4 regions of the Kitasatospora sp. NPDC057518 genome follow, and region 4 is predicted to be linked to each of the others. Evidence: riboswitches for the same ligand, from Rfam matches in the RefSeq annotation. Region 4 holds a riboswitch; each other region holds the start of a gene.
The links. Region 4 has a riboswitch for cyclic di-AMP ahead of ACFU7Z_RS05495 (NlpC/P60 family protein). Riboswitches for the same ligand answer to the same signal wherever they lie in the genome.

Region 1 (4,093 bases), on a different contig from region 4:
CCGTCGGCGGCCTCGCCGGTACGGGTCTCGGTGCGGCGGCCGCGGGCCAGGTAGTCGCGCAGAACCAGTTCGACGGCGTCCTGGGGGCTCTTGGTGCCGGAAAGCATCATCGCGTCGATCGCGAGGTTCGCGTCGAGGGTGACGGTGACCTGGGCCATGTGACTCCTCCTCGGGTGCAGAGCAGCAGCATGCCCGCTGGGGCGGCGATCCACCACGGAACGGGGCGGAACCGCGGTCGGGAACGGTCGGGCACGCCGGGGCCCCGGGAACGCCGGAACCCCCGGGGAGGAGCGACCAGACTCTCCCCGGGGGTGGTGGGCGGTCAGCGTTCGGACGACGGCCGACAGCTGACGGATAACAGCTGACAGATGTTGAAAGCTGTCAGCTGTTATCTGTTACCCGTCAGCTGTTACCGGAGGTCCGTCAGCCGTGGACCGTGGACCGTGCGCCGTCCTCAGACCCGGCCGGCGAAGTCCGGGGCCCAGTTGGCGATGCTCTGCTCGCGGACACCCGAGCTCGGGTTGGCGGCCTCGACGTACTTGCCGTTGCCGACGTAGATCGCGACGTGGTAGACGCCGGAGTCCTTGCCGTTGTTGGACCAGAACAGCAGGTCGCCCGCCTGGAGGCTGTCCAGCGAGACGTGGGTGCTGGCGGCGGCCTGGTCGGCGGCGACGCGCGGGACGGAGATGCCCGCGGCGCGCAGCGCGGCCTGGGTCAGGCCGGAGCAGTCCCAGCCGCCGTTGCCGGTGCCGCCGTAGACGTACGCCTGACCGACCTTCGACTCGGCGAAGGAGACCGCGGCGGCCATGCTGCCGGTCGCGGCCGGCGCCTGGGTCTGGGTCTGCGTCTGGGCCTGGGGCTGCGGAGCGGGCTTGGTGGCGGGCTTCGCGGCCGGCTTGGTGGACGGCTTGGCGGCCGGGGCCTCCGGCTGCGCGGTCGGCTGGGCGTTCACGGCACCGCCGTTCGCGGACTGGCCGGACTTCTGCGAGCGGTCGAACCAGGTGAAGTCCGAGCCGGACGTGCCGGCGGAGGACTGGCCGGCCCGGGCCTGGCCGTTGCCGCCGAAGGAAAGCTGCTGGCCCGGGTAGATGGTGTCCGGACCCTCGGTCAGGGTGCCGCGGTTGAGGTCGTACAGCCGCTGCCAGCCGCCCTGCACCTTGTGCTGGTCGGCGATCGCGGACAGCCAGTCGCCCTCGACGACGGTGTAGTCGCCGCCCTGGGCCTGCTGCTGGCGCTTCTGCACCCAGTCGCTCCGGTTGCCGGAGGCGGCGGAGTCGGTGGAGGCCTGTGCGTCGCCCTGGGCGGGCGCGGCGGGCTTCGCGGCGGGGGTCTGCGGCTGCGCGGGCTTGGCGCTGGGCTTCGCGGCCGGAGCGGCCGGCTTGGCGCTCTGGGCGGGCGCGGCGGGCTTGGCGGCGGTCGAACCCGCCGAGGTGTCAACGGCGGCCGCGGCGCCGCCCTTGGTGAGCCCGGCCTGGACCGAGCAGACCGGCCAGGCGCCGGGGCCCTGCGAGGCGAGGACCTTCTCGGCGACGGCGATCTGCTGGTCCTTGGTGGCCAGGTCGGCACGGGCCGCGTAGGCCGTGCCGCCGAAGGCGGACCAGGTGCTGGAGGTGAACTGGAGGCCGCCGTAGAAGCCGTTGCCGGTGTTGATGCTCCAGTTGCCGCCGCTCTCGCACTGGGCGACCTTGTCCCAGGTGGCGACGGAGGCGGCCGAGGCGGTGCCGGTGGTGAGGCAGGGGACGGTGAGGCCGACGCCCGCGACGCCGAGGGCGGCGATCACGCGACGGGTACGGCCGGACAGACGGGTGCCGTTGGTGGGCAGCATGAAGACGTGGTCCTCTCCCACGCCTGCGAGGTGAGCTGTCGGATTCGGGCTGGAGTTGCCCGGCCGTGCGGTGAGCACGGCTTCACCCCTAGCCCTGGACCGTTCCGGAGAGCGGTCCGGGGCGACTTACCTGTGGGTCCCCCGCTCCTGCCGTGGTGCGTTTTCGCGCTTCCAGGACATCCGACGGCAGGACTCGGCGTTGCGGATGACCGGGTTCGTGTGGTCACGAACGGGGAGCACGTTAATCAGACTTAAGTTCAAACTGCAAACCACTGTGATGTGCATCACGGTTTAGTGGAAACTGCCAAAATTGCCACTCACCATGATCGTAAATGATCGTTTTCAGGCAATGCTGTTGTGGAAGCCGACAACTGGCTCCGCCTCAGGAGTGGCGTGACGGTGTGTCGAATCGCGGAGTGGCGCACTCCGGCGGGTGGGGGAGCGGTCGCGATCGGAGCATGTGAATCCGCGCTCCCTATTTCCTTTCAAATAGCGCCAGAACGGACATTCCCCTTCATTGCCGGGTGACTCCCGTACGGGACGGACGGGGTGGGGGGAAGTACGCGGAAGGGCCCGGAACGCGATCCGTTCCGGGCCCTTCGGTGCGCGCGAACCCGCGCGCGGTGTCCTTATCGTCCGCCAGGCCCCTCGGCGGCCGCGTGGGCGCCACGGGAGCCCTCCACGACCCCCTCGGCCTCGGCGGCGGCCGCCGCCTCCGCCTCGGCCCGCGCCAGGTCCTCCGGGGACGGCGTGGGCAGCGCGGCCAGGTAGGTGGAGGCGATCAGCTGGCCGACCGACGGGTAGGCGCCCAGCGGCGCGGCCGACGGGCAGCCGGTCTCCTCGGCGGCGGTGGCGAGCAGCTCGGAGTCCGCCTCCGGGCCGATCACCAGCGGGGCCAGCGCCGGGCGCTGCGAGCCGGTGTCCTTGAGGTGGTTGACGGCCGCGGCCACCGAGCCGGGCACGTCGAGCGCGGCGGCGACGACCGGCACGGCCAGCCGGGCGGCCAGCAGCACGCCGGTGATGCCGGCCGCGGCGGCCGCGTCCTCGCCGCCGACGGTGGTCAGCACCACGCCGTCCGCGGCGGTCGCGATGGCGAACAGTCGGGCGCGGTCGGCCCGGGCCAGCCCGGCCTCGGAGAGCCGGACGTGCACGGCCTCGGCCAGCAGCGGGTGCGGGCCCAGCGGGTCGGTGACGGGCGCGCCGTACTCGGCGGCGAGCGCGTGAAGCCCGGTCAGGAAGGTGTGCGGGCCGGGCACCAGTGGCACCAGGACGGGCATGGGCCGCCCGGCCTCGGCGGCCAGGGCCAGCAGCTCGGCCACGGTGCGGTCCTCGCCGCTCGCGCCCGCCGCACCGTCACCGGGGAGGTAGCCGACGGCGGTCTGGACGCCGTTCTGCTCGGTGCGGACGATCGAGAGCAGCTCCTCGACGACCGAGCGGGACTCGGGCCCGGCGGTCGCGGGCACGGCGAGCACCAGGGCCGGGGCGCCGGCCGGGATCTCGGGGCGCTCGGGACGACGGTGGCGCCCCCGCGCACGGGAGCCTGGAGTACGGACGGGCAGTGGCGCGCCCGGAATGGCTGCGGTGCTCATGCCGGAGATCGTAGGACATCGGCCCGTCCGGCTTGCAGTCGGCTGCCGTACGGGTTTCGCGTGCTCGCGGTACGGACCCGGTGCGTCTCCGGCGCCGGTCCGGGCGCTTTGCCTACAATCCGGACATTCTTCGCCCAACCCCCGCGTGGTGGCCGGTGCTTGTCCCGACGCGATCCGAGGGGGCGGGCGTTGCACCCGGGGCGCGTGAGATGTCTCACAGCATGAGCCCGGCTTGACGGAGGGTCACGGGCGGGCGACTCCCGGCATTCGAAGATCAACATTCAGCGGGGAGGTGCTCACGGCCGGTTATCGCGGGCTCGACGATTCATCGGCTATGTCCGTTTACGTACCGTCAGGGGAAGGGCCCGTGAAGAGTTCGCGGCTGCGGGTAAAAGGCCTCGTGCACCTGCAATGTCCCGTGCTGATGCACGTGCACTGCGGCTATCATCACGTCAAGTGAGGCGTTGTGCCGGACCGGTACGGGGCCGGTCCGTTCGTTTCGGCGGTGCCGGGGGCGCCGCGCTGGACGACAACTCCGGAGCTCTTCGGGAGATTTCTATGCACGACTCGCAGGACACGCACGGCTCGTACGACACCTACAACGGGATGGCCGCCGCCGATCTCCAGGGGGTGGTCTGGCAGAAGAGCCGGCACAGCAACTCCCAGGGCAACTGCGTCG
Region 2 (4,093 bases), on a different contig from region 4:
TTGGAGTCCAGGTTCGGGGCGAAGCCGCCCTCGTCGCCCAGACCGGTGGACAGGCCGCGCTCCTTCAGCACGCCCTTGAGCGTGTGGTAGACCTCGACGCCCCAGCGGACGGCCTCGGAGAAGGACTCCGCGCCGATCGGGGCGATCATGAACTCCTGGATGTCGACGTTGGAGTCCGCGTGCGACCCGCCGTTGAGGATGTTCATCATCGGGACCGGCAGGACGTGCGCGTTCGGGCCGCCCAGGTAGCGGAACAGCGGCAGGTCGCTGGCCTCGGAGGCGGCGTGCGCGACGGCCAGCGAGACGCCCAGGATGGCGTTGGCGCCGAGCGAGGACTTGTCCGGGGTGGCGTCCAGGTCCAGCATGGCCTGGTCGATCAGGCGCTGCTCGGTGGCGTCGTAGCCGACCAGCTCCGGGCCGATCTGCTCGATGACGGCCAGGACGGCCTTCTCGACGCCCTTGCCGAAGTAGCGGTTCTTGTCGCCGTCGCGCAGCTCCAGCGCCTCGAAGGCACCGGTGGAGGCACCCGACGGGACAGCGGCACGACCCGTGCTGCCGTCGTCGAGGCCGACCTCGACCTCGACCGTGGGGTTGCCGCGGGAGTCGAGGATCTCACGGGCTACGACGACATCGATGGACGGCACGAGGCATCTCCTTGCGAGAGCAGGGTCCGGTCTGACGGTGGTGCTGCCAGCAGGACGATTGCGGAGTCGTTACGACCAGAGCCTAACCGCCCGGGCTGCCGTGGCCGCGTCGGCCTCGGTCCCGTCTCACCGTGTGGCCCTGCTACCCACCGGTAGTTCACCTGCTTGTCCCAGCTTGTCCCACCGGAGCGGGCGAATGCGGACGAAGGGGACCGGTAGGACCGGCCCCCTTCGGACGGCGGGGTGGAGCGGCGTCGGCGCCGAGCGCTCCGGCGCGGTGGCGGGCGCCCCCGGCGGGCACCCCGGTCTCGGGGTGCTGCCGGCCGCGGGCACTCCCGGCGTCGGGCGGGGCGGCTCAGCCGAGGTGCAGGACCTGGCCGGGCATGATCAGGTTCGGGTCGCCGCCGACGGTGGAGTGGTTCTGCTCGTACAGCGCGCTCCAGCCGCCGGACACGCCCTGGGCGGCGGCGATGGTCGACAGGGTGTCACCGGCACGGACGGTGTAGTCGTGGCCGGCGGCCTGCGGGGCCTGCTGCGCGGCGCGCGGGGCGTACTGCGGCTGGGCGGCGGCCTGGCCGGCGTACTGCTGGTAGACGCTCTGGTGGCTGGTCCAGTACCAGCCACCGTTGTTCTGGTACCAGTACACCTTGGCGTCGGCGTCCCAGCCGGCCTTGCCGGAGAAGCCCGGGGTCTGCGGCTGCGCCTGCTGCTGCGGGGCGACCTGCTGGACCGGCTGCGCGGCGGGCTTCTGGGCCGGCTTCTGGGCGGCGGGCTTCTGCGCGACCGGCTTCTCGGCGGGCTTGGCGGCGGGCTTCGGGGCCTGCTGCTTGGGGGCGGACTGCGGCTTGGCGTCCGAGGAGGTGTCGACCGAGGCCGGGGCACCGCCCTTGGTCAGACCGGCCTTCTGGGAGCAGACCGGCCAGGCGCCCGGACCCTGCGAGGCCAGCACCTTCTCGGCGACCGAGATCTGCTGGGCCTTGCTGGCCTGGTTGGCCTGCGCCGCGTAGGCGGTGCCGCCGTACGCCTTCCAGGTGCTGGACGTGAACTGGAGGCCGCCGTAGAAGCCGTTGCCGGTGTTGATGCTCCAGTTGCCGCCGCTCTCGCACTGGGCGACGGAGTCCCAGGTGGAGGCCGGGGCGGCGGAGGCGCCGGTGGCGGTGAGGAGCGGCATCGCGAGTCCGACGCCGGCCACACCGGCGACGGCGATGGCCTTCTCGGCCTGGGTGCGACGACGGTGACGGCCAGTTCCAACGAACAGCATGAAGAGGTCCCTCTCCGTACGCCTGCGAGGTGAGCTGTCGGGTTCGGACCGGGAGGTGGCCCGGCCGCCGTACGCGGAAACGATTCCGCTCGGGCGGCTTCACCCCAAGCCGTGGGGAGACGGCAACAAACCTGGTTCCCCCGCCCCTGCCCAGGGTTCTGGTCGGTTTCCCGTGACGCGGCGGGCAGGATTCGGCGTTCCGCGTACGAGGTCCGCAGCTGCGAACTCCAGGGAGAGTAGACAGATCATCAGACCAATCACAAGCTCATATCACCGATATCACACAACAATTACGGCCCGTGTCCGATCGCCTACCAACAGCGGCGTTATGTCCGGATTGATGGGTGTTCACACCCCCGTCGGCGGGCGATCGGCGACCTCCCGTCAGCGTGATCTCAGCAGGTCGGAGGCGTCGAAGAGGCATCCGGAACGGGGTGCGGAGGGGCGTGCGGGGAACGGCTCTCCGGACTGAATTCCACCGGGAGTTCGCGCAGGCCACGCATGATCAGACCACCCCGCCAGCGCAGATTCTCCGGGCTTTCCGCGAGCCGCAGATCGGGCAGCCGGGAAAGCAGCGTGGCCAGCGCGGCACGCCCTTCGAGCCGCGCCAGCGGAGCGCCGATGCAGTAGTGGATGCCGTGCCCGAAGCCCAGGTGGGGGTTGTCCTTCCGGGCCAGGTCCAGGGTGTTCTCCGCCGCGAACCGGGCCGGGTCGCGGTCCGCCGCGGCCAGCACCACCAGCACCGGGTCGCCGACCGGGATGTCCACCCCGCCGATGGTCAGCGGACGGGTCGCGAACCGCCAGGTCGCCAGCTCCACCGGCCCGTCGTAGCGCAGGAGTTCCTCGATCCCGGTCTCCAGCAGCGCGCTCTCCCCGCGCACCACCGACTCCTGCAGCAGCCGGCGCTGCTCCGGATTGCGCAGCAGCGCGTAGGTGCCGTTGCCGATCAGGTTCACGGTGGTCTCGAAACCCGCGAACAGGAGGATGAAGGCCATCGCCGCGGCCTCGTTCTCGGTCAGGTGCTCACCGTGGTCGCCGGCCCGGATCAGGCCCGAGATCAGGTCGTCCCCGAGGTCCGCCCGCTTGCGGTGGATCAGCTCCAGCAGGTACGCCCGCATCCGCTTCACCGCCCGCCCCACGCCGCCGCGTTGGCCCCCGCCGTGGCGGATCATCATCCCGGCCCAGTCGCGGAAGTCGTCCTGGTCCTCGGCCGGCACCCCGAGCATGTCGCAGATCGCGTAGATGGGGAGCGGGAAGGCGAACTCGTGGATCAGGTCCGCCGAACCGCGCTGCGCGAAGCCGTCGATCAACCGGTCGGTGAGCTGCTGCACCCGCGGCTCGAACTCGGCCACCCGGCGCGGGGTGAACGCCTTCGACACCAGCCGGCGCAACCGGGTGTGGTCCGGCGGGTCGATGTTCAGCAGGTGGGTCATCAGGTCCGCCTGCCGCTCCCCCGGGATGCCCACCCGGCCGGTGCGGTGCGCCTGCCCGCTGTGGTGCGCCGGGTTCTTCGACAGCCGGCTGTCCGCGAGCGCCTGCCGGGCGTCCGCGTACCTGGTCACCAGCCAGGCCTCCACCCCGCTCGGCAGGGTGGTGCGGTGCACCGGGGAGTGCTCGCGCAACCAGGCGTAGGCGGGGTACGGGTCGGCGGCGAACTCCCAGGTGAACAGCTGCGGGGCGGGGGCGTCGGACGACGGGGCGGCGGGCCGGGCGGGGACGGGCTGAGCTGGCATGGACCGACCGTATCCGGTGCGACGGGCCCGCCCTCCCTCCGGCGGGGCGCCGCTTCCCCGCCACTCCTCCGCCGCGCTTCCGCGACCGGACGCGTCGGGCGCGCCAACACTCCGTGGCCGGTCCGTGGCCGTTCCGTGGACAGCTCTTGGCCGACTCTTGGCCGCGGGGCGGGCGTGAGCCTGGTCACCTGAGGGGTAATCCCTGTTGCGGAGGGTCAGGACGTGCCTACGATCCTCCGCAGTACGCGTGGGCGCCGGTGCGGTGTCGCCCACAGGGAGGAGCAGACCATGCGGGTCAGCGGGTCAGTCGTCGTCATCGCGGTCCTCGACGGCGGGTCGGGCGCGGGCCTCGCCCGCCGGTTCGCCGCCGCCGGCACCGCCGGAATGCTCATCGCCGACCAGTACGCCGGCATCGCCGAGGACCTCGCCGCCGAACTCGACCGGCCGGGCTGCCC
Region 3 (4,093 bases), on a different contig from region 4:
GGCGAAGTCGCGGAGCAGGCCGACGGTCTCGCCCGCGTAGCCCCGGCCCCAGGACCCGCGGGCCAGCACGCACCCGAGGTCGGCGGCGCCGTGCCCGTCGAGGGTGAGCGCGGCCTGCCCGATCGGCGTCGCGTCCCCGGGCTCCTCGGCGTCGGCGAGCCTGGTGACGGCGAGCCGGTAGGTGTCCCGCTCCTCGGCCATCGCCTCCTCCAGGTAGAGCTCGATCTGGTCGGCGCAGTCCTCCCGGCCGCTCGGCCCGAAGGGCAGGTGGCGGGTGACCTCGGGGTCGCCGAACAGCGCGTGCAGCGCGTCCACCTCCTCCTCGGTGTGGTGGTACTCGCGGACGGCCAGGCGCGGGCCGGTGAGTCGTACGGGGACCATGGCTGCCGACCCTATCCCCGCCCGGCGGCTACCGTTCGGACTATGAACGACGAAGACCTGCGGCTCGCCCCGCGCACCAAGGCCGCCGACCTGCTCGCCTGGGCGGCCGAGCAGGGCCGCGCGCCGGTGGCCGAGGGGCCGCTGCGCGCGGTGCTGGCGCTGCTGGAGCTGGGCGAGGGCAGGATGCACGACGGCTGGCCCGAACTGACCTCCGACGCGGTGGAGCACCTGCTGTACGAGCGGCTCCACCTGTACGTCCAACCCGCGCCCGAGGAGGACCCGTTCGCCTACGGCGACGCCGTCCGGCTGCTGGTCGACCACCAGCGGGCGTCCCGGCGGCTGAACGCCAAGCGCCAGGAGCGGCTGCACGCGGAGGCCGAGTGGCAGGGCGAGGTCGCGGCCGGGCTGCTGCGCCGCGCCGACCTGGTGACCTGGCCCCGGCTGTACGCGCTGCTGCTGCACGCGTACGGGGTGGACGTCACGGACCCGGCGGCGGTGCGGGACTGGCTGGCCGGCTTCGGGGAGCTCCCGGAGGAGGAGCGGCTGGCCGCGTACGAGGCGCTGGCACCGGCCGGCTGGCTGGACGAGCCGGACGAGCAGGGCTGGGGCCCGGGCCGGGTGCTGTCGGTCGGCATGGCCACGGACGGCGCTCGGCGGCTGCTGGAGCAGGGCCTGATGCGGCGCAGCTACCGCAACCTGGCGGAGCTGACCGCGCTGGGGCGGCCGATGCCGGAGGAACTGGCCGGGGACTTCGGGCGGTTCGAGGAGGCGGCGGTCGAGGCGGCGCTCGACCTGTTCGGCGAGTGGACGGTGCCGGGGCTGCCGCGGCTGCTGGTGACGGAGTTCCCGGAGCTGGCGCCGGAGCCGGGCCAGGAGGAGATCGAGGCGTACCTGGCGCAGCTGCCCGCCGAGGAGTGAGACGCCACGGCGAAGCCCCCGGTCCGGTGCTGGTGCTCCGGGCCGGGGGCTTCGCGCTGGGTCCGCCCGGGCGGGTGCGTCAGGGGTTGAGGCCGCGCTGCTGGAGCCAGGGCTCCGGGTCGACCGGGGCGCCGCCGCCGGGGCGGACCTCCATGTGCAGGTGCGGGCCGGTGACGTTGCCGGTCGCGCCGACCTTGCCGATCTGCTGGCCGGCGGCGACCTTGCCGGAGCCCTTGGTGATCGCGGAGAGGTGGCAGTACCAGATCTCGGTGCCGTCGGGCAGGGTCTCGACGATCCGGTAGCCGTACGAGCCGGCCCAGCCGGCCGAGGTGATGGTGCCCTGGCCGAGCGCGTGGACCGGGGTGCCGGTGTCGGCGGCGAAGTCCAGGCCGGTGTGCAGGTTGGCCCAGTAGCGGGCGCTCTGGCCGTAGTGGGCGGAGAGCCGGTAGTCCGTCACCGGGAGGGTGAGGGCGGCGGCCTTGGCCCGCTCGGCCTCCTCGGCGGCGCGCTTGGCCTCGGCCTCCTTGGCGGCGGCCTTGGCCTCCGCCTCCTGGGCGGCCTGGAGCCGGGCGGTCTCCTCGGCGGCGGTGCGCTGGCTGTCGGCCTGGTTCTGGATGCGGGCGGCGAGCGCGAGGCCGGGGTCGGCGGAGAGGGCGACCGCCGTCTCGTCCGGGGCCTCGATGGCGGGGGCGGCGGCCGGGGTCGCCGAGGTGAAGCCGGTGGCACCCAGGGTGGCGGCGACGGCGGTGACGCCGAGCAGCGGGGAGGTTCCGCGGGTCTGACGCGGCATCCGGTGGCGGTTGGTCTCGGCCTCCGCGGCGAAGTCCTCCGGGCCGAAGGCCTCGGGGCCGTCCGGGCCGGGGTGGTCGAGGAGCTGGGTACCGGCTGCGAAGCCGGCCGGGTGTGCCGGGGTGTGCGTCGACGCCACGGAGGCGCGCTCCTTTCCTTCCTTCGCGCCTACCGGGTTAGCTGACGGGTTCGGAGCAGGAAGGTCTCCTACGGCCGGGCCGGAGCCCCGCCGATTCACCCCAAGGAACGTGGTTCCCCGGCTCCCTGACCTGCCCGGAGGCCGGTCGGTGGGATTAGGCGACGGCGCACGGTGCCGTCTGGGTACGGCGTTGACAACCGCGCTGCGTTATCAAACGTTAATCCTAGGAGGCTCTGATTCCAAGCCATCCGTTCGGAGCAGCCCCGCGGCAGGTGATCGGACGTCAACGAACGGTCCCTCATGCACGGCCCCATCTGAGTACGCCTACTCATGTGCGGCCCGGCCGGGCCGCAGCATCCTGACGCCATGAGCGCACCGATGCAGACCCGCACCACGGCCGCCTACTACCTCCAGGCCGTCCTGTCCTTCGCCCTGTCGGGCACCGCCCTCGCCGCGGGGATCATCTACCTGCCGGTCGGCGGGTGGACCCGGGCCTTCCTCGGACTCGGCCTCCTCTTCACGGTCAGCTCCGCGTTCACGCTGGCGAAGGTGATCCGGGACCGGCAGGAGTCCAACGACATGGTCACCCGGGTGGACCAGGCCCGGCTGGAGAAGCTGCTCAGCGAGCACGACCCGTTCAAGGTCGAAGGGGTCTGACCGCTCCCTTCCCCCTCTTCTCCGACGCCTCCGACGCCCGACCGCTTGACGGCTAAGGCTATTAGCCTTAGCTTTATGGCTATCGGCAGCAACGCCGATGCCCCGCACCGGCGGCCCGAGGAGGACCCCATGAACGGCACCATCACCCCGAGCACCCAGTACCTCACCGTCCCCGGCGGCCGGATCGCCTACGACGACACCCGGCAGGGCGACGGCACCCCGGTCGTCCTGCTCCCCGGCATGCTCGACAGCCGGGCCGCGTACCGGCACCTGCGCCCGCTGCTCGTCGCCGCCGGCCACCGGGTCGTCACCATGGACCTGCGGGGCTTCGGCGAATCCTCGATCACCTGGGACGACTACGGCCCCGCCGCCCTCGCCGGCGACGTCCTCGCCCTGCTCGACCACCTCGGCATCGAGCGCGCCGTCCTCGCCGGGAACTCGTACACCGGGGCCACCGTCGTCAAGGCCGCCGGGGACGCCCCCGAGCGGGTCGCCGGGATCGTCCTGCTCAACGCCTTCGTCGAGAACCCGCCGCAGGGCGCCCTGATGCGCGGCGCCATGGGCCTGATGGGCGCCGCCCTCGTCCACTGGCCGGCCGCCTGGGGCTTCTACCTGCGCCGGATGGCCTTCCCCGGCGCCAGGCCCGCCGACTTCGACGCGTACGTGGACGGGCTGGTCGCCGCGCTGCGCACCCCGGGCCGGAAGACCGCCACCCGCGGGTACGTCCACGGCGACTCGGCGCCGGTCGGCTGGACGGCCGCGGTGCGGTGCCCGGCCCTGGTCGTCATGGGCAGCAAGGACCCCGACTTCCCGAAGCCGGAGCTGGTCGCCGACCGGCAGGCCGCCGCGCTCGGCGCGCGGAAGGCGATGATCGAGGGGTCCGGGCACTACCCGATGGCCGACAACCCGGCGGCCACCGCGGACGCCCTGCTGCCGTTCCTCGCCGAGCTCGGCTGAGCCCCGCCCGTCCGCTGCCCGCCCCTGCCCGACCTGATCCGTACGGAGAGCCCGAACCCATGCCCCGCGTAGGACTGACCCCCGACCAGGTCGTCGACCACGCCCTCGCCCTCATCGACGAGCAGGGCGCCGAGGCCCTCACCCTGGCCTCCGTCGCCGCCCGGGCCGGGGTCGCCACCCCCTCGCTGTACAAGCACGTCAGCGGCGGCCTCGCCGAACTGCGGCGGCTGATCGCCGTCCGGGTCACCGGGG
Region 4 (4,093 bases):
GAGGCCGGCGAGGAGGCCGAGCGGGCCGGTGCCGAGGACGCGGCCGCGGAGGCGGTCCGGCTGGTGGAGAAGCTGCAGGCCGAGCTGGCCGAGGTGCGGGCCTCCGCGCGGGCGGACGCGGACCGGCAGCGGGCCGAGTCCGACGGCGTCCGCAGGGAGGCCGAGTCGCTGCGCAAGAGGGTGCGGTCGCTGGAGAGCGACACCCGCCGGGCGCAGGCCGAGACCCGCCGGGTGGCCGGCGAGCTGGACGCGCTGAAGGCGCAGGCCGCGGCCGAGCGCGGCGCGGCCGAGAGCGAGGCGCGCCGGCTCCGGCACCGGGTCCTGGAGCTGGAGAACGCGGCCGAGCAGGGCCGCCGTTCGGCCCGCGAGGGGCGCAGCGTCGAGGACATGCGGCTGCGGCTGCTGCTGGACACCGTGCTGCAGTCGGCCCAGGGGCTCCAGCGGGAGCTGGCGCTGCCGGTCGCCCAGATCCGCCCGGCGGACCTGGTGGAGGCGGTGGTGCCGGGGGCGGCCTCGCCGCACGACGTGGCCCGGCGCGGGCTGGCCGAGGACGATCCGGCGCTGCTGGACCAGCTGCTGGCGATCCCCCAGGTGCACCTGGTGGTGGACGGCTACAACGTGACCAAGACCGGCTATCCGACGCTGCCGCTGGAGCAGCAGCGGATCCGGTTGCTGGGCGGGCTGGCGATGCTGGCCCAGCGGACCCAGGCGGAGGTCACCTGCGTGTTCGACGGGCAGGACCTGGACGTCCCGGTGATCATGGCGCCACCGCGCGGGGTCCGGGTGCGGTTCAGCCGGACCGGGGAGACGGCCGACGAGCTGATCCGCCGTCTGGTGCGGGCCGAGCCGCAGGGCCGTCCGGTGGTGGTGGTGTCCACCGACCGGGAGGTCGCGGAGGGCGTGCGGAAGGCGGGCGCGCGCCCCGTGGCGTCGGTGCTGCTGCTGAACCGGCTGGCCCGGCCCTGAACCCGGGGAGGTTCGCATGATGCCTGGTCAGGGCCTGTTTCGGAGTGTTGTGCGAGTCCGGTGAAGTCAGTGTGGGGACCGGAGTTCACGCCTTCGGGGGAGTGGCAAAACGGATAGATCTTCACTAGGGTCTGGCGTCAAACCTATTTTCCGGAATCTCATCCCATCAGGTGAGCCCGTTGGAAGAAGGAGCCGGTCCCTTGGCCTCCCACCGCCGTCCCAAGCAGCCGAGCCGCGCACGGATCTCCGTGCTCACCGCGGCCGCTGCGACCGCGGTCGCCCTCTCCGCCCAGGTGGCCGCGCACGCCGCGCCGCAGCCGAACAAGACGGACGTCAAGGCGCAGATCGACCAGCTCCAGGAGGAGCAGGAGCAGGCGGCCGAGAAGTACAACGGCGCCAAGGAGCGGGCCGACCAGCTGCGGAAGCAGGCCGACCAGCTGCAGGACCAGGTGGCCCGCGGCCAGGAGCAGATGACCCAGCTCCAGGGCGGCCTCGCCGAGGTGGCGGGCGAGCAGTACCGCAGCGGCGGCATCGACCCGTCCGTCCAGCTGATGCTCTCCTCGGACCCGTCCGGCTACCTGGACAAGGCCTCCACCGTCCAGCAGGCCAGCACCAGTCAGGCCGAGGCGCTCAAGGGGCTGCTGGACCAGCAGCGCCGGCTGGACCAGGAGAAGACCGAGGCGGCCGCCGTGCTCGCCTCGCTGGACACCACCACCAAGGACCTGAACCAGGCCAAGTCGGACGTCAACACCAAGCTGAAGGCCGCCCAGGACCTGCTGAACTCGCTGAGCTCCGCCGACCGCGCCGCGCTGCGGGCCCAGCAGGCGCAGGACGACCGCGCCTCGCGCGGCAGCGACCGGGTCGACCTCGGCAGCCTGCCGCCGGCCAGCGGCTACGCGGCCACGGCGCTGGCCAAGGCGATGAGCAAGCAGGGCTCGCCGTACGTGTGGGGCGCCACCGGGTCGACCACCTTCGACTGCTCGGGCCTGATGGTCTGGGCGTACGGGCAGGCGGGCGTCTCGCTGCCGCGCACCTCGCAGGAGCAGGGCCACTACGGCACCCGGATCCCCTCGCTGGACCAGGCCCAGCCGGGCGACCTGGTGATCTACGGCCCCGACATGCACCACGTCGGGATGTACATCGGCAACGGCATGGTGGTCCACGCGCCGCACACCGGTGACGTGGTGAAGGTGATGAAGGCCGACGCGATGTCGATCAACACCATCCGCCGGGTCTGACGGACCGACACGCCCGGGAGGCTCCCGCGGGGGCCTGTGAAAAGCGCCACCCCCGTTCGGGGTGGCGTTTCGGGTTTCCGGCCCTTCGACGACCACATGGTGAGAACCGATCAGCCTTATGTGCGTCAATGGTCACCATCGGTCATTTTCACAAAGGAACTTGGGTAATCTTCTGTCTTTTTTCTGACAAGGATTTGAACCGATCACGGTTCAGTTACTAGGGTCATGCTCCGAACCACCGCACTGTCGATCGCCCAGCCAGGGTGGCGGCGGTGGTTACCGTCGAGTTCGCAAGGCAGCGGGACAGGTCGAAGCGACTGTCCGACAGGGGAGCCCAGTGGTAGGGGGCGCTGCGGAGCGGAGCCGGGGAACCACGTTCCTCCGGGGTGAATCGGCGCCAGGTCGGCCGGTGGAACGGCCGTGAGGCGTCGTAGGGCATGCTTCCGGCCCGAACCCGTCAGCTCACCCGGTAGGCGGCCGTAGGAAGAAGGAGTCCGCCTTCGTGGCGTCCCATCGTCGTCCCAAGCCCGCCGGCCGCGCCCGGGTCTCGATCCTGACCGGCGTCGCCGCCGCAGCCGTCGTCCTCTCCGCGCAGGGTGCCCACGCGGACCCGCAGCCGACCAAGGAACAGGTCAAGGGGCAGGTCGACCAGCTCAACGAGCAGGCCGAGGTCGCGACCGAGAACTACAACGCCGCCCAGGCCAAGCAGCAGGACCTGGAGAAGCAGGTCTCCGGCCTGCAGGACCAGGTGGCCCGTCAGCAGGCCCAGGTCACCGAGCTCCAGGGCGGCCTCGCCGAGATCGCCGGCGAGCAGTACCGCAACGGGGGGATATCCCCCACCGTCCAGCTGATGTTCTCCTCCAGCCCGGACAGCTTCCTCAGCCAGGCCGACGCGCTGAACCAGGCCGGCAGCACCCAGAAGGGTCAGCTGAAGGAGCTCCAGGAGCAGCAGCGCAAGCTCGACCAGGACCGCAACGAGGCCCAGGGCAAGCTCGCCGAGCTGGAGTCGACCACCCAGCAGCTGAAGGCCTCCAAGGACGAGGTCCAGGGCAAGCTGAAGGCGGCCCAGGACCTGCTCAACACGCTGACCGAGCAGGACCGCCAGGCGCTGCGCCAGGCCGAGGAGAAGGCCGCCGCCGAGGCCAAGGCCAAGGCCGACGCCGCCCAGGCCCAGCAGCAGCAGGCCGACCGCGCCTCCCGCGACAACAGCCGCGGCAGCCTCTCGGCCCCCACGACCACCGCTCCGGTGAACGTGGCCCCCGGCAGCTCGCGCGGTGCCGCCGCGCTGTCCGCCGCCGCCTCCAAGATCGGCAGCCCGTACGTCTGGGGCGCCACCGGCCCGGGCTCCTTCGACTGCTCCGGTCTGATGGTCTGGGCGTACAACCAGGCCGGCGTGTCGCTGCCGCGCACCTCGCAGGCGCAGGCCTCGGCCGGCACCCGGCTCGGGACGGACCTCTCCAAGGCCCAGCCCGGCGACCTGCTGATCTTCTACACCGACGCCCACCACGTCGGCATCTACGCCGGCAACGGCCAGGTGCTGCACGCCCCCAAGCCGGGCGCGTCGGTGCGCTACGAGGCGGTCACCAACATGCCGCTGACCGGCATCGTGCGGGTCTGATCCCCGCTCGGACGTCTCCAGGCCCGGTCTCCCCCAGGGGAGGCCGGGCCTGCGGCTTTTCCGGCGGCTCGATCTGATGTCCGATTGGGGAGTGAATATTCGGGTTGGGAGGGGTTTGGACTCGCTTGCCCGGACTCGCTAACGTCTGCCACCGGACTCCCGCTCGACGGCCGCCCGTCCCGGTGCGGCGGCGGGGGCCGCGCCGCAGGATTGGAGCCGCTGCCGCCATGCCCGTGCACCGCCGTTCCCAACTGCTCACCCGGGCGCTGGT

Region 1: another riboswitch for cyclic di-AMP. It lies ahead of ACFU7Z_RS17345 (transglycosylase family protein); the one in region 4 lies ahead of ACFU7Z_RS05495 (NlpC/P60 family protein).
Region 2: another riboswitch for cyclic di-AMP. It lies ahead of ACFU7Z_RS14995 (transglycosylase family protein); the one in region 4 lies ahead of ACFU7Z_RS05495 (NlpC/P60 family protein).
Region 3: another riboswitch for cyclic di-AMP. It lies ahead of ACFU7Z_RS08490 (M23 family metallopeptidase); the one in region 4 lies ahead of ACFU7Z_RS05495 (NlpC/P60 family protein).

Annotation. Positions count from the first base shown of each region.
Region 1 is NZ_JBHVEU010000147.1:136-4,228, forward strand. Features, by position in the region: gene ACFU7Z_RS17340 (hypothetical protein) at 1-158, opposite strand, end outside; gene ACFU7Z_RS17345 (transglycosylase family protein) at 455-1,846, opposite strand; cyclic di-AMP (ydaO/yuaA leader) riboswitch at 1,833-2,003, opposite strand; gene ACFU7Z_RS17350 (hypothetical protein) at 2,455-3,414, opposite strand; gene ACFU7Z_RS17355 (DUF397 domain-containing protein) at 3,973-4,093, shown strand, end outside.
Region 2 is NZ_JBHVEU010000118.1:15,929-20,021, reverse strand. Features, by position in the region: gene eno (phosphopyruvate hydratase) at 1-644, opposite strand, end outside; gene ACFU7Z_RS14995 (transglycosylase family protein) at 1,000-1,905, opposite strand; cyclic di-AMP (ydaO/yuaA leader) riboswitch at 1,911-2,079, opposite strand; gene ACFU7Z_RS14990 (cytochrome P450) at 2,301-3,638, opposite strand; gene ACFU7Z_RS14985 (SDR family NAD(P)-dependent oxidoreductase) at 3,927-4,093, shown strand, end outside.
Region 3 is NZ_JBHVEU010000055.1:8,470-12,562, reverse strand. Features, by position in the region: gene ACFU7Z_RS08500 (GNAT family N-acetyltransferase) at 1-381, opposite strand, end outside; gene ACFU7Z_RS08495 (hypothetical protein) at 424-1,299, shown strand; gene ACFU7Z_RS08490 (M23 family metallopeptidase) at 1,379-2,227, opposite strand; cyclic di-AMP (ydaO/yuaA leader) riboswitch at 2,240-2,398, opposite strand; gene ACFU7Z_RS08485 (YiaA/YiaB family inner membrane protein) at 2,594-2,884, shown strand; gene ACFU7Z_RS08480 (alpha/beta fold hydrolase) at 2,960-3,841, shown strand; gene ACFU7Z_RS08475 (TetR/AcrR family transcriptional regulator) at 3,901-4,093, shown strand, end outside.
Region 4 is NZ_JBHVEU010000032.1:10,530-14,622, reverse strand. Features, by position in the region: gene ACFU7Z_RS05505 (NYN domain-containing protein) at 1-966, shown strand, start outside; gene ACFU7Z_RS05500 (C40 family peptidase) at 1,167-2,204, shown strand; cyclic di-AMP (ydaO/yuaA leader) riboswitch at 2,543-2,696, shown strand; gene ACFU7Z_RS05495 (NlpC/P60 family protein) at 2,707-3,822, shown strand; gene ACFU7Z_RS05490 (C40 family peptidase) at 4,050-4,093, shown strand, end outside.